2 regions of the Arthrobacter sp. GCM10027362 genome follow, and region 2 is predicted to be linked to the other one. Evidence: predicted binding sites of a transcription regulator. Region 2 holds the regulator's gene; the other holds the start of a gene.
What was found. The regulator HspR, encoded in region 2, represses chaperone genes until heat shock. The targets are predictions, from matches to a motif close to AAGTTGAGTCNNNNNGACTCAACTT.
Positions count from the first base shown of each region.

Region 1: a site for HspR is predicted at 2,506-2,530, ahead of clpB (ATP-dependent chaperone ClpB). Genes of this name have one in related genera too.

Region 1 is NZ_JBHTML010000220.1:75-5,340, forward strand. Features, by position in the region: gene ACFQ36_RS20070 (YccF domain-containing protein) at 119-544, shown strand; gene ACFQ36_RS20075 (pyridoxamine 5'-phosphate oxidase family protein) at 572-1,042, opposite strand; gene ACFQ36_RS20080 (YceI family protein) at 1,269-1,826, shown strand; gene ACFQ36_RS20085 (GNAT family N-acetyltransferase) at 1,842-2,369, opposite strand; gene clpB (ATP-dependent chaperone ClpB) at 2,576-5,173, shown strand; partial or broken gene ACFQ36_RS20095 (septum formation family protein) at 5,246-5,266, opposite strand, start outside.
Region 2 is NZ_JBHTML010000139.1:374-10,413, forward strand. Features, by position in the region: partial or broken gene ACFQ36_RS16590 (uridine kinase) at 1-95, opposite strand, end outside; gene ACFQ36_RS16595 (low molecular weight protein-tyrosine-phosphatase) at 82-582, opposite strand; gene ACFQ36_RS16600 (LysE family transporter) at 597-1,217, opposite strand; gene ACFQ36_RS16605 (class I SAM-dependent methyltransferase) at 1,360-2,166, opposite strand; gene dnaK (molecular chaperone DnaK) at 2,363-4,237, shown strand; gene ACFQ36_RS16615 (nucleotide exchange factor GrpE) at 4,240-4,893, shown strand; gene ACFQ36_RS16620 (DnaJ C-terminal domain-containing protein) at 5,109-6,101, shown strand; gene ACFQ36_RS16625 (heat shock protein transcriptional repressor HspR) at 6,124-6,549, shown strand; gene ACFQ36_RS16630 (hypothetical protein) at 6,786-7,307, opposite strand; gene ACFQ36_RS16635 (sigma-70 family RNA polymerase sigma factor) at 7,595-8,086, shown strand; gene ACFQ36_RS16640 (anti-sigma factor family protein) at 8,083-8,757, shown strand; gene trmB (tRNA (guanosine(46)-N7)-methyltransferase TrmB) at 8,754-9,692, opposite strand; partial or broken gene ACFQ36_RS16650 (DEAD/DEAH box helicase) at 9,971-10,040, shown strand, end outside.

The DNA of each region.
Region 1 (5,266 bases), on a different contig from region 2:
CTAACATCCCGGAACCCGTCCGCGGAGCATGGCTCCCGGGCGGGTTCCATCATGTCCGGGGCAGGGTCGGGGAAACCCCTGATGGCACGGCGCCGGCAGACAGGCCAGAATGTCGGGTATGAAGACGATCCTAAACGTCATTTGGCTCCTGTTCGGCGGCATCTGGCTGGCGCTGGGCTATTTCCTGGCGGGAGTGGTCTGCTGCCTGCTGGTTGTCACCATTCCCTTCGGCATCGCCTCGTTCCGGATTGCCGGCTACGCGCTGTGGCCCTTCGGCCGGACCGTGGTGGACCGCGGCGGACGCACCTACCTGATGTCCACGCTGGGCAATATCATGTGGCTGCTGGTGGCCGGGATCTGGATCGCCATCGGCCATGTCCTGACGGCCATCGCGCAGGCCGTGACGATCATCGGCATCCCGCTGGCCATCGCGAACCTGAAGATGATTCCGATCTCACTGGCCCCGCTGGGCAAGGAGATCGTGCCCACGGACAGTGCGTACGCGGTGTACGGCCGCCAGTACGGGCCGCGGCTGCCGCGCTGAGGCCCGGCACCGGGCGGCCGGCGGCGGTCATTCGACCTGGAACCGGCGGGAATCGCCCAGCCCGTGGCCGCGCCGTGCCGAGGGGGCGATCGTGAAGCGGCGCCCGGTGATCTCCCCGGGCACAATCCGCACGAAGTTGTTCTTCTCGCCGGCCTGCCAGGGAAAGAGCGGGAGCAGCGTCGAGGCGAGGACGTCCTCGATGCTGGCCAGCCGCTCGGTCCTGCCCTTGAGCACCACGCTCCAGGCCCGGCCGCTGGAGGGGTCGAAGCCGTCCACCTCGAAGGCCACCGGGGCGCCGGACAGCGCGCCCTCGAGCTTGGTTCCCGGTGCGGTGCGGAAGACCACGGTGCCGTGGTCCACCACGTAGTTGATGGGAAACAGTTCCGGATGGTCCCCGATAATCACCGCCAGCCGGCCGAACTCGGCTTCGCGGAAGATCTCCCAGCACTGGCTGGCGGACAGGTTCTCGATATGCTGGGGGACTTCGTTCGGGTCCATAGGGCCAGTGTATTGGGGCCCCCTGCACGTCGGTAGGGACGGCGGCAGGCCGCCGCGCCCGGGCTGTTCCTGTGCGAAAATTTCGCCGCCGTCAAGGTGCATTGTGCCCAGGATTGTGCTGGAATAACCCTCATAGCTCACCAGCTATGAAGTCGCCGGGTCAGGTTGCCGCTATCTGCTGGGTACCGGTGGTACTATCTGGCCCCCGATCCAGGAGGCTGTCCGCATGCCGGAACTATCACCCGAGCTCTCAGGGGAATGGCGGTTCGATCCGAGCCATACGCGCATCGGCTTTTCCACCCGCCATGCGATGGTCACCAAGGTGCGCGGGGCCTTCAACGATATCGAGGGAGTTGCCTACGTCGACGTCGACAATCCCGCGAATTCGAAGGTGAGCGTGAAAATCAATGTTGCCAGCATCGACACGCGCAGCCGCCAGCGCGACGAGCACCTGCGGACCAATGACTTCTTCGACGCGTCCCACCACCCGTACATCACCTTCGAAAGCACCCGCATCGACCAGGTGGGGGACAACAGCTTCATCGTCAACGGCAACCTGACCATCCGCGGCGTCACCCGGGAGCTGGGTATTCCGATCGAGTTCATGGGCGTGGAACGGGATCCGTCGGGGCAGCTGCGTGCCGGCTTCGAGGGGTCACGGCGGATCGACCGCCAGCAGTTCGGGGTCAAGTGGAACACTGCGCTGGATTCAGGCGGCCTGCTGGTCTCGGACAAGATCACCCTGGAGTTCGAGGTGTCTGCGGTCAAGGTCGAAAAAAGCTGACCCGGCCCGGTCCGGCTACAGCTGCCGGTCCCAGTTGAGCACGTAGCCGTCCGCGTAGCCCCCGGCGTCGTCGGCGCCCTGGTGCGGGTCGAGCGCGAATCCCAGCCGCAGGACCAGGCGGACGGCGGCCTGGTCCTGCGGGCGCACCCGGGCCAGGATCGGCGGCAGCTCGAAATATTCATTCGCCTGGGCGACGACGGCGGCCGCGGCCTCGCGCCCGTACCCCTGGCCCCGCATGCGGTGCTCGAGCAGGCAGTGCAGCTGCAGGACGGGCCGGCCGTCCCAGAGGATACGGGTGACGCCGGCGAAACCGACAGTCCGGTCCTTGCCGCGCAGGCGCACGGTGTAGCACCCGGCCTCGTGCTGTTGCCAGTGCCGGTCCCAGCGCTGGAAGAGCCCTTCGGCTTCCTCCCGCCAGCTCAGCGCGAGCGGCGATCCGGCCGGCGTGCTCCGCCGGTCGGAGAGGATCCGGAGCATGTCCTCCAGGTTCTCGGGCCCGGGCCGCAGCAGGGTCAGCCGCTTAGTGCGCAGGATGGTGTCCATGCGCGCCCGCCGTCCGGATTTCCGCCCGTCCCATGGCACCAGCCTAGAGGCGGATCCCGGCCTTCCGGCGCGGCGGCGGCGGTGCCACCATGGGTAAAGAAGTGCCCTCGGGCAGCTGTGGAAAACTTTACTTTCAAACTTGAGTCAACTACACTCATGTTAGTTGCTTTGAATCCTGTAAGGCGCCGGCTTGAAGGGAGCTTGCATTGGACGCCAAATTCACCACCAAAAGCCAGGAGGCGCTCTCCGCCGCGGCCATGAACGCCTCGACGGCGGGCAATCCCCAGATCGAACCCGCCCACCTGCTCAAGGCCCTGATGGACCAGCGCGAAAGCGTGGCCGTGGTCCTGCTCAAGGCCGCCGGGGCGGATCCGGATGCGGTCAGCGTGCAGGCCAGTTCGGCCATCAAGGCGCTGCCGTCGTCGTCGGGTTCCACGGTGGCGCAGGCCCAGGGCTCCCGCGGCTTCCTGAAGGTGCTCTCCGCGGCCCAGGAGGAAGCGGAAAAGCTGGGGGACTCTTTTGTGTCCACCGAGCACCTGCTGCTGGGCCTGTCCGCGGACAGCGGCCGCGTGGGCGGCATCCTGCGGGACGCCGGCGCCTCGCGTGAGGCGCTGCAGGCGGCCCTGCCCGGGGTGCGCGGGGACCGCAAGGTCACCACTGCGGACCCGGAGAACACCTTTCAGGCCCTGGAGAAGTTCGGCACGGACCTGACCGAGATCGCGCGCGCGGGCAAGCTGGACCCGGTGATCGGCCGCGACGCCGAGATCCGCCGGGTGATCCAGGTGCTCTCGCGCCGGACCAAGAACAACCCGGTCCTGATCGGCGAGCCCGGTGTGGGCAAGACCGCCGTCGTCGAGGGGCTGGCCCAGCGCATTGTGGCCGGGGACGTGCCCGAATCCCTGCGCGGCAAGCGCCTGATCAACCTGGACCTGGGGTCCATGGTCGCCGGCGCCAAGTACCGCGGCGAGTTCGAGGAGCGGCTCAAGGCGGTCCTGGAGGAGATCAGGAACTCCGACGGCCAGATCGTCACCTTCATTGACGAGCTGCACACGGTGGTCGGGGCCGGGGCCGCCGAAGGCTCCATGGACGCGGGCAACATGCTCAAGCCGATGCTGGCCCGCGGCGAGCTGCGCATGATCGGTGCCACCACGCTGGACGAGTACCGCGAGAATATCGAGAAGGATCCGGCCCTGGAACGCCGCTTCCAGCAGGTCTTCATCGGCGAGCCGAGCGTGGAGGACACCATCGGCATCCTGCGCGGCCTGAAGGAGCGCTACGAGGCCCACCACAAGGTATCCATCGCCGACTCCGCCCTGGTGGCCGCCGCCACGCTGTCCAACCGGTACATCTCCGGCCGCCAGCTGCCGGACAAGGCCATCGACCTGGTGGACGAGGCCGCCTCCCGGCTGCGGATGGAAATCGATTCCGCCCCGGAGGAAATCGACCAGCTGCGCCGTGCGGTGGACCGGCTGACCATGGAGGAGCTCGCGCTCGAGCGGGAGACGGACGAGGCCTCGCGCGAACGCCTCGAGGCCCTGCGGGCGGACCTGGCGGACAAGAAGGAGCAGCTGGCCGCGCTCAACGCCCGCTGGGAGGCCGAGAAGGCCGGCCTGAACCGGGTGGGCGAGCTCCGGGCCAGGCTGGACGAGCTGCGCAGCCTGGCGGACAAGGCCCAGCGCGACGGAGACCTGGCCGAGGCCTCGCGGATCCTTTACGGAGAGATTCCCTCCCTGCAGAAGGAGCTCGATGCGGCGCAGGCGGCCGAGACGCAGGACAAGCAGGACCTGATGGTGGCCGAGGAGGTGACCGCCGAAGACATCGCCGAGGTGATCTCGGCATGGACCGGCATCCCGGCCGGGCGCATGCTGCAGGGCGAATCCCAGAAGCTGCTGCACATGGAGGAAGCGATCGGGACCCGGCTCATCGGCCAGCGGAAGGCCGTCGCCGCGGTCTCGGACGCGGTCCGGCGTGCCCGGGCCGGCATCAGCGACCCGAACCGGCCCACCGGCTCCTTCCTCTTCCTGGGCCCCACCGGCGTGGGCAAGACCGAGCTGGCCAAGGCGCTCGCTGACTTCCTTTTCGACGACGAACGCTCCATGGTGCGCATCGACATGAGCGAGTACTCCGAGAAGCACTCGGTCGCCCGCCTGGTCGGTGCCCCTCCGGGCTATGTCGGCTACGAGGAGGGCGGCCAGCTGACCGAAGCGGTGCGCCGGCGCCCCTATTCGGTGATCCTGCTGGACGAGATCGAGAAAGCCCACCCCGAGGTCTTCGACATCCTGCTCCAGGTGCTCGACGACGGCCGGCTGACCGACGGCCAGGGCCGCACCGTGGACTTCCGCAACGTGATCCTCGTGCTCACATCCAACCTCGGCAGCCACTTCCTGGTGGACCAGACGCTCTCGGACCAGCAGAAGCGGGACGCGGTGATGTCCGTGGTCAATTCCAGCTTCAAGCCCGAGTTCCTGAACCGGCTGGACGACATCATCATGTTCGATCCGCTGAGCCTGGAGGACCTGGCCCGCATCGTGGACCTGCAGGTGCAGTCCCTGGCCGCCCGCCTGGGCGAGCGCCGGCTGACCCTCGAGGTCACCGACGCGGCGCGGGAATGGCTGGCGCTGACCGGCTACGACCCTGCCTACGGCGCCCGCCCGCTGCGCCGGCTGGTGCAGCGGGAGATCGGGGACCGGCTGGCCCGCGGCCTGCTTGCCGGGGAAATTTCCGACGGCGACACCGTGCTGGTGGACCGCGAGGCCGGCACGCTGGAGCAGCCGGCCGAGGGGCTGGTGGTCCGCGCCAAGTAGCGGCGCCAGGCGGCACCGCGGGACCCGGCCGCCCGGACGGGTCCCGCGGCGTTCGCCGGCGGTGGCTGCCGGTCAGTCCCCGATCAGGGACCC
Region 2 (10,040 bases):
GCGCGCAGCAGGGCTGCCAGCTCCACCGCCAGGGTGGTCTTGCCGGCACCGGAACGGCCGTCCACGGCGATGACGAATGGCTTAGCGGCGGGCATCGAGGGACTTCCTGACGTATTCCACAATGCCCGGAACGGCGGACTGGATCATCTCCCAGCAGGCATCGAAGTCGGCGTCGTTGCCGAACCACGGGTCGTAGATGCCCTGTTCCTCCGGGCTGCGCCCGGCAAGGGCCGGATCGAAGGAACGGAACATCCTGACCTTGCCCCGGGCCGCCTCGTCCGGGGCGATGCGCCGCAGCTCCTCGAAGTGGTCCGCGTCCAGGCTGAGGATCAGGTCGCGGTCCTGGAACCAGAGCTGCTCGAACTGGCGGGCGCGGTGGGCCTGGCTGGCCAGCCCGGCCAGGGCCAGCCGCCTGGCCGCGCGCGGATCGATCGGTTTGCCGATCTCCCAATCCGAAATGCCCGCGGAGTCCACCGCGACGTCATCCGCCAGTCCTGCCTCCGCGAGGGCGTGCGTGAGTACGAATTCGGCCATCGGGGAGCGGCAGATGTTCCCGGTGCAGACGGTCAGGATACGGTACATAGCCACGAGTCTAGTTAGGCCAGCGCCAGTAGTACGCCTACGCCGATGAACAGGACGCCGAAGGTCCGGTTCATCAGGGTCAGGCCGCGCACCGTGCGGGTGAAGCGCTGGAAGGACCTCGCCGCCGCGGCGAAGAAGAACCACATGACCAGAATGTCCACGGCCACCACGGTGGCAACCAGGACCAGGTACTGCGGCAGCTGCGGTTGGTCCAGCCGGATGAAGCCGGGCATAAAGGCCAGGAAGAACACGATGGCCTTCGGATTGAGCAGGTTCACCCAGACGCCGCGGCGGAACATGGAGAAGGCCGGCTCGTCGCGCCGCGCCTCGGCCACCGCGGCCGTGTCGTGGGGCTTGGCGAAGAACTGCCGCAGGCCAAGGTAGACCAGGTAGGCGGCGCCGGCGTACTTGATCGCCGCGAACAGCGCCGGGGAGTTGGAGACCACCAGGCCCAGGCCCAGGGCCACGATGGCCACGTGGATGACCAGGGCCGCCTGCTGGCCGAGGACGCCCCAGAGGGACCGGAGGAATCCGGCATTGAGCGAGTTGCTCATGGTGTTGATGGCACCGGCGCCCGGAGTGAAGCTGATCACGATCGTGGCGCCGAGCAGCGCCAGCCAGAGGGAAAACTGCACCAGCCGATCCTACGGCCCCGGCGCAGGCTCACCACAACGTGTCGGCGGCCCACAGTCCGGCACCGCCTCGTCGCTTGTGCTTGCCCGGGATTTCAGCGGTGGTGGCGGCAGAGGCCTATGCCCTGCGGGCGTGCCCCATCGTTTACGGCTTTCGGGCCAGGATTTCCCCGTTCGGAATGAGGAACCAGCCGTCCGGGGTCTTGGCCCAGTCCCGCCAGCCCTGCGCGATCCGCTCGAGCCCGGCCTGGTCGGTCAGGCCGCGTTCCAGGGCCTGTTCCGCATAGGCCGAATGCAGCACGCGCTCGGACCAGACGCTGCCCTGCCACGCGCGCTTCTCCTCGGTCGCGTACAGCCAGTTGGAGGAGGACGGCGTGATGTCGCGCAGGCCCGCGGCCAGGACCCAGGACACCAGATGGCGGCCCGCATCGGGTTCGGCCTTGTTGCCGCGGGCGATCTGCTGGTAAACCTCCATCCATTCGTCCAGTTCGGGCATGGCCGGATACCAGCTCATTCCGTGGAAGTCCGCATCGCGGACGGCGATGATTCCGCCCGGCTTGGCCACGCGGCGCATCTCGTAGAGCGCGGCGACCGGATCCGCCAGGTGCTGGAGCACCTGGTGGGCGTGCACGACGTCGAAGGTGTCGTCGTCGTACTCCAGGTCGTAGATGTTGCCGCTGACGAAGGTGGCGTTCTCAAGGCCGCGCAGCGCCGCCAGTTCGGCCGCCTGCTCCAGCACGTCCTCGGAGCGGTCCAGCCCGGTAACCTCCCCGGGCGCCACCAGTTCGGCCAGGTCCGCCGTGATGCTGCCCGGGCCGCAGCCGACGTCGAGCAGGGCCATTCCCGGCTTTAGGTGCGGCAGCAGGTAGGCGGCGCAGTCCGCGGCGGTGCGGACCGCATGGGCATTGACCACGCTTCGATGGTGCCCGTGGGAGTAAACCTCGTTCTTCATAGCTGGAGGTTACTCCGCATGCATCCCTGCCGCGTAGCAGGAGGCCCGTACTGTTGCGCAAGGTTAATTCCCGGCCGGCCGCCAAACTTGAGTCAGGGCCGCTCAGGTTTGGGTTGACATCTCTCCGGGCCGGAGTAAACTTGAGTGCAGATCGCTCAAGACGGCCGCTTTGCGGCCGACAATGAAAGGAAAGCGTATGTCACGCGCAGTAGGAATCGATTTGGGAACCACCAACTCCGTGGTTTCCGTGCTGGAAGGCGGCGAGCCCACCGTCATCGCCAACGCCGAGGGCAGCCGCACCACCCCGTCCGTTGTCGCATTCTCGAAGTCCGGCGAGGTGCTGGTTGGTGAAATCGCCAAGCGCCAGGCGGTGAACAACATCGAGCGCACGATCGCCTCGGTCAAGCGCCACATGGGTACCGACTGGAGCATCACCGTCGACGGCAAGAAGTACACGCCGCAGGAGATCTCCGCCCGCATCCTGCAGAAGCTCAAGCACGACGCCGAGGCCTATCTGGGCGAGAAGGTCACCGACGCGGTGATCACCGTTCCGGCATACTTCAATGACGCCGAACGCCAGGCCACCAAGGAAGCCGGCGAGATCGCCGGCCTGAACGTGCTGCGCATCATCAACGAGCCTACCGCTGCGGCGCTGGCCTACGGCCTGGACAAGGGCAAGGAAGACGAGCTCATCCTGGTCTTCGACCTTGGCGGCGGCACCTTTGACGTGTCCCTGCTGGAAGTCGGCAAGGACGAGGACGAGTTCTCCACCATCCAGGTCCGTGCCACCGCCGGCGACAACCGCCTCGGCGGCGACGACTGGGACCAGCGGGTGGTCGACTACCTGCTGAAGCAGGCCAAGGCCAAGGGCGCGGACCTGTCCAAGGACCGGATCGCGCTGCAGCGCCTGAAGGAAGCGGCCGAGCAGGCCAAGAAGGAACTGTCCTCCGCCTCGTCCACGAACATCTCGCTGCAGTACCTCTCGGTCACCCCCGAGGGCCCGGTCCACCTGGACGAGCACCTGTCGCGGGCCAAGTTCCAGGAGCTGACCGCGGACCTGCTCGAGCGCACCAAGAAGCCGTTCCACGATGTCATCACCGAAGCCGGCATCAAGGTTTCCGACATCAACCACATCATCCTCGTCGGCGGTTCCACCCGTATGCCGGCCGTCTCGGACCTGGTGCGGGAAATGGCCGGCGGCAAGGAGCCGAACAAGGGCGTGAACCCGGACGAGGTCGTGGCCGTCGGCGCCGCGCTGCAGGCCGGCGTGCTGAAGGGCGAGCGCAAGGACGTGCTGCTCATCGACGTCACCCCGCTGTCCCTGGGCATTGAGACCAAGGGCGGTGTGATGACCAAGCTGATCGAGCGCAACACCGCGATCCCGACCAAGCGGTCCGAGACCTTCACCACCGCGGACGACAACCAGCCGTCGGTGGCCATCCAGGTCTTCCAGGGCGAGCGCGAGTTCACCCGGGACAACAAGCCGCTGGGCACCTTCGAGCTGACCGGCATCGCGCCGGCTCCGCGCGGCGTGCCCCAGATCGAGGTCACCTTCGACATCGACGCCAACGGCATCGTCCACGTCTCGGCCAGGGACAAGGGGACCGGCGCCGAGCAGTCCATGACCATTACGGGCGGCACCGCCCTCTCCAAGGACGACATCGACCGCATGGTCCGCGACGCCGAGGCGCACGCCAACGAGGACAAGCAGCGCCGCGAGGCGGCCGACCGCCGCAACACGGCCGAGCAATTGGCGTACTCGGTGGACAAGCTGCTCAAGGACAACGAGGACAAGCTCCCGGAGAACGTCAAGACCGAGGTCCAGGCCGACGTCGACGCCCTGAAGAAGGCCCTGGAGTCCCAGGACAACGACGACGAGGTCAAGGCCGCGTTCGAGAAGCTGCAGGCGTCCCAGACCAAGCTTGGCGAGGCGATCTACTCCCACGCGCAGGCCGGAGGTTCCTCCGCGAACCCGGGTGCCTCCGCCGGTGCCGATTCCTCCACCGGTGCCTCCGGTGCCGAGGAGGACATCGTGGATGCCGAGGTTGTTGACGAGGACGAAAAGAAGTAATCATGCCCCATCACGGAAACGAGGAAGAGCATACGGCGGCAGCCGGCCAGGAGCCGATCGAAATCCGGGACAACCGGAAGATCGACCCGGCAACCGGCAAGGTCCGCGGCAGCCAGGACGACAGCCAGGGCGCTCCGGCCCATGAGGAAGTCCGTCCCGTGGACGAGGCCCACGACGCCGGGGACGCACTGGCCCAGGCCGAGCAGATCCTGAACGAGGCCTCGGCCGAAACCCAGGAGCAGGACCTGGCTGCAGAACTGCGCAACGACCTGCTGCGCCTGCAGGCGGAGTACGTCAACTACCGCAAACGCGTTGAACGGGACCGCGCGGTGGCCGGTGAAACGGCCGTGTTCGGCGTGCTGAACTCGCTGCTTCCGGTGCTGGACGACATCGAAGCCGCCCGTCAGCACGGCGACCTCGCGGAGGGACCGTTCGCTTCGATCGCGGCGAAGCTGGAGACGACGCTCACCGGGCTCGGGCTCGAACGGATCGACGAGAGCGGCGTAGCCTTCGACCCGACCATCCACGAGGCGCTGATGCAGCAGCCGAGTTCGGAAGTCGGTGCCGATACCGTGCAGCAGGTCCTGCGGTGCGGGTACAAGTCGGGGGACCGCCTCCTGCGCGCGGCGCAGGTGATCGTGGCCGTACCCGAATAAGCCGGACGGCGCCGGAGATGTCTTCGACCGGCGGCAACGAACGGAATCCCGAGGTCCCCGGCCCGGCTTGCGGGCCCGGGGACCTCGGGATTCCCGGCCGGCCGTATCGCTGGTCCGTTTAAGCCGCCCTCCCCGAAGGCGTCCCCGGCCCGGTTTCCCCGCCCTGCCGGTGCGGGGACCTAGACTTTGTCATACATCGATAAGGAGGCGCCTGGATGGCTAGCCAGGATTGGGTCGAGAAGGACTTCTACAAGATCCTTGGTGTCTCCAAGGACGCGTCCGACGCGGACATCAAGAAGGCGTACCGCAAGCTGGCCCGCAAATACCACCCGGACACGAACGCCGGCAATGATGCCGCGGAAAAGATGTTCAAGGACGTGTCCGAGGCTTACTCCGTCCTGTCCGACCCGGAGGAACGCCAGCAGTATGATGCGATCCGGGCCATGGGCAGCGGGGCACGTTTCACTGCCGGCGGTGGCGGCGGTGCCGGCGCCGGCGGGTTCGAGGATATCTTCGGCAACCTCTTCGGCCAGACCACCCGCGGCCGCTCGGCCGGCGGGTTCGGCGGCGGCAACATTCCCCCGGAGTTTGCCGACCTGTTCGGCGGGTTCGGCGGCGGGTTCGGTGGTGGCGGCGGCTACGCGCCGCCGCAGGCTCCGCCGCGCAAGGGCGCGGACCGCACGGCCACGACCACGATCTCCTTCGCCGGCTCGATCAACGGCACCAGGATCGGCCTGCGCGAACCCTCCGGGGAAGTCATCGACGTCAGGATTCCCCCCGGCATCCGGGACGGGCAGAAGGTGCGGGTCAGGGGCAAGGGCCAGCCGGGCCCGGCCGGCAACGGCGACCTCATGGTCACCGTCAACGTCCAGCCGCACCCGTTCTACACCCGCGACGGGGACAATCTCCGGATCCATGTGCCGGTCACTTTTGCCGAGGCCGCGCTGGGCGCCCAGATTGAGGTTCCGACGATCACCGGCGAAACCGTGAAGGTCAGGATTCCGCCGGGCACCCCGTCCGGCCGTACCTTGCGCGTCAAGGGCCGGGGCGTCAAGACGTCCAAGGGTACCGGAGACCTGCTGGTCACCATCGACATCGTAGTGCCGCAGAACCTGAACAAGCAGGCCGAAGACGCGGTGAAGGCCTTCGCCGAAGCCACCGCGGACGCAGATCCCCGGCACAACCTGGCCGCCAAGGCCAGGTTGTAGGCGGGACGGAAGGGGGACGGCAATGAGCATCGACCGCAATGCGCCGATTTTTGTTATCTCCGTTGCCGCCGAACTGGCGGAGATGCACCCGCAGACCCTGCGCCAGTACGACCGGCTGGGACTGGTTTCCCCGTCCCGCCAGGCCGGCCGCCAGCGGCGCTATTCGCAGCAGGACGTGGATTCCCTGCGCGAGGTGCAGCGGCTGTCGCAGGAAGGTGTGTCTCTGGAAGGCATCAAGCGCATTCTGGAACTGGAGCACCAGGTTTCCGCCCTGCAGTCCCGGGTCAAGGAGCTGAGCGCCGAGCTGGAGCAGGCCAAGCGGCGCGCGCGGCTTCAGACGGGCCGGATCTTCGCCGCCGGCCTGGCAGGCGATGTGGTCAGCCTGGCCCGCGGCCAGCGGCCCCACCCGCGCACCCAGGCCGTCATGCTCTGGCGCCCGCAGCACTAGGACGTTTTCCGGACCGCGGATTCCCCACCCGCCGCTGCCCGGCATGCGCGGCACGCCGTGACCGCGGCCTTGATGCCGCAGTCGATTTTCTGCGGGTCGCCGCCGGGCAGGCGGAGACCCGTGACGCCCGTGGAGGCAGCACGGGGCCGGCACCGGCAGAAGCGGGGACCATCCCGGTTCCCGCGGCATGAGCCGTGGGAACCGGGCCCCTCCTCCCTTGGCGGGAGGAGACGATCTCACTTCTTGATCATGTCGCCGTTCGGCGCCACCACGTACCAGACATCGTTCACGCCTTGGCCGGTGGTGTCTCCGGGGGCCTTGTCCTTGACCCAGTAGTAGATCGGCATGCCGTTGATGGTGATCTGCTTCTTGCCCTCCGGCGTCGTGATGGTGCCGATGGTTCCCGTGACGCCCTCGACCTTGGGTTTGTCGCTCTCGGTCAGGACCGGCGGCCAGGCCGCGATGCACTCGCCGGTGCAGTTGCTCTTGCCCGAGTCCTTGACGTCCTTGGTGAAGTAGTAGACCGTCATGCCCTTGGCGTCCACCACGATCTGGCCCAGCTTGGAATCGGCGACCTTCAGTTCCGCGCTGCCCTGCGGCACGGGGGCCATGGACGACGGAGACGCCACCGAGGGCGACGCCGGGGCCGGGGCCACCGATTGAGTGGCCGGCACCGTTCCGGTATTTCCACCGCAGCCGGTCAGTCCCATGAGGCCTGCGGCCAGGATGGCTGCCGCGCCGCTAAGTTTGAGCTTCATGACGTGTTCCTTACGATCAAGCGGATTGTCTCGGATACGCGATCCACCGAGGCGGGCCGCTATGTGCAAAGACGCCGTCTCCGGCTGCAATGGTTCAGCCCGGGGCCGGCATTTTTCCGCGGGCCGTTCCTGCCGGCCATGGAGACTGCCCGTTCCACGGAACTTCCAAGGATTTGGATGTGTACTGGCGCTCCGGGCGTTGAACCTTTTGCGGGGAGCCGCCGTCCTTGTTGTTGGAAGCGGTTCCCCGGTGCTGCCGCAGGGTCCGCCGGACCGGGAGGTCGTCCATGCCGATGGAAGATGAAGCCGTCGCCCAGCTGTACCGCGACCATGCGGTGGCCCTGCGGCGGTTCGTGCTCGCTGCCATGTCCAATCCGGACCAGGCCGAGGACGTGGTGCAGGAAACCATCCTGCGGGTCTGGCGCCGCGGGGCGGATCCGGAGAACCTGCGCGGTTATCTGTACCGGACGGCGCGGCACGTCATTATCGACGAGTACCGCCGGCGATCCCGGCGCGTGCCGGAGACGGGTTTCCCCGAGGAGGAGCCGGCAGCGGCGGACCAGGTGGACAAACTGCTGCTGCGGGTGCTCATCGAGGAAGCACTCGGACGGCTCAGCGCGGAGCACCGCAGCGTGATTCTGGCCCTGCACTACCAGCGGCTGACCGCCGCGGACGCAGCCAGGGCCCTGAACATCCCGCTGGGGACGGTAAAGTCCCGGGCCTTCTATGCTGCCAAGGCGCTGCGTGCCGTCCTGGACGAGATGGGGGTTGCACCGTGAGGGAGGGCCATGAGGGCCTGCGCCTGCTGCTGGGGGCCTACGTCCTCGGCGGCATCGAGCCCGGCGAGCGGCTGCTGCTGGAACACCACCTGGCCGGATGCGCCCGGTGCCGGGCGGAACTGGCCGAACTCCAGGCCCTGCCGGACGCGCTCGCGGCCCTGACCCGGGAAGAGGCGATGGCACTGGCCGGGCCCGCGCCCGGACCTGCCCGGGACATGGCCCGCGGGCTGATGGCGGAGCTGGCCCGGCGCCGCCGCCGCGCACGACGGCTGACGGCGGCCCTGATCGCCGGCGTCGCCGCGGCATGCCTGGCCATCGGCGCCGCCGCCGGCCCGCTGGTGCTGCACCCGACGCAGGAGACGGAAAACTACACCATGACCGCGTCCTCCGGGCTGCAGGTCGAGCTGGACCTGGTCCACCGGGCCTGGGGCACCGAGCTGGCCGTGAACGGGGCGATGCTGCCGGACCAGGGGGTGTTCTCCCTGTGGCTGACCGACCGCACCGGCGTCGACTGGCAGATTGCCACCTGGCAGGCGACACCGACGGGGAAGGCCAGGCTGGTGGCCTCCACCGCGACGATGCCCGAGGACATCACCTGCGTCGAAATCCGCAACGGGCGTGACGCCCCGGTGGCCGCCGTCTACATGCACGGTGCGGCGGAGGACGGTTAGCGGCGCCGGAACGTCAGGTCGAAGATCCCGCGCCCGGCCCTGCGGGCCTTCTGCTCGAAGCTGGTCAGGGCGCGGCCCTCGAACCGCGGCGCCCAGCCGCCGACGGTGTCCACGCCCTCGCCTTCGCTGGCGTTGCCGGTGCTGACCGGGGCCCTGCCCTCGCGCACGGGGGCGCCGCCGACCAACTGCTCGACGCCGCTTTCCCAGACCCGTGTCAGCGGGCTGTCCGCCCCGGCACGTTCACCCTCATGGACGTTCACGAACTCGGGCGACGCCTGCCCCACCTCGCGCATCTGGATGGCGTAGGAGGACCAGTCCGTCGCCAGCCGCCACCGGCCGCCCGGCTGCAGGACCCGTGCGGCCGCGGCGGCGAAGCCGGCCTGGACCAGGCGGCGCTTGATGTGCCGGGTCTTGTGCCAGGGATCGGGGAAGAAGACCCACAGTTCCGCCACCGACCCGGGCGCCAGCATGGTGGCCAGCACCTCGGGGGCATTGGCCTGGACCACCCGGACATTGGACAGGCCCTGCTGGCCGATCCGCAGCAGGGTCTGCGCCAGCCCGGGACGGTAGACCTCCACCGCGAGGAAATCCCAGTCCGGATGCTCCAGGGCGGCATGGCAGACGGCCTCGCCAAGCCCGGAACCGATTTCGACGACGAGCGGTGCCTGCCGCCCGAAGGCCGCTTCGGGGTCGAAGACATAGTCCGGAGCCACCGAGGTATCGGAATCCCGGCGCGGGACATCCACCACGAACCTGCCGGCGTACTGTTCCCAAGCCTGCCGGCGGCGGCCCTGCAACCGCGAGCCGCGGCGGACAAAGCTGACCGGCTGGCCGCGGCGCGGTGGTGCAGGCGGCACCGTCGCCGGGTCCGCGGCGGTGTCTTCCGGCAGGCTGCCGGCGGAAGACCGGTCGGGGGTGCTGTTGGCTGTAATCATCCCTACTAGGGTATCCAGTGCGCCGGGCGGGCCGGGGCCGGCCGCCGGAACGGTGCCGCCGGCCCGCACTGGTAGAATTGGTGTACTTGGAGCACCATCCCGGCTGGCCGGCGGTGTTCCCTGCGTCGATGAACGCATGCAAACTTCTCCCGCAGACCGGGTTTCCGTGCCCCTGTGCCGCCCGGACTCCCCGCGGTTGACGCTGTCTGGCTTTTCTTCGGCGACCCCTGGGCCACACCGGTGCCGGGGCCACTGACCGAAAGTACTTTTCCGGAACTATGACTACTTCTGCTGCCGTGCGCTCCTTTAAGGACCTTGGCGTCTCCAAGCCGCTCGTTGCCTCGCTGG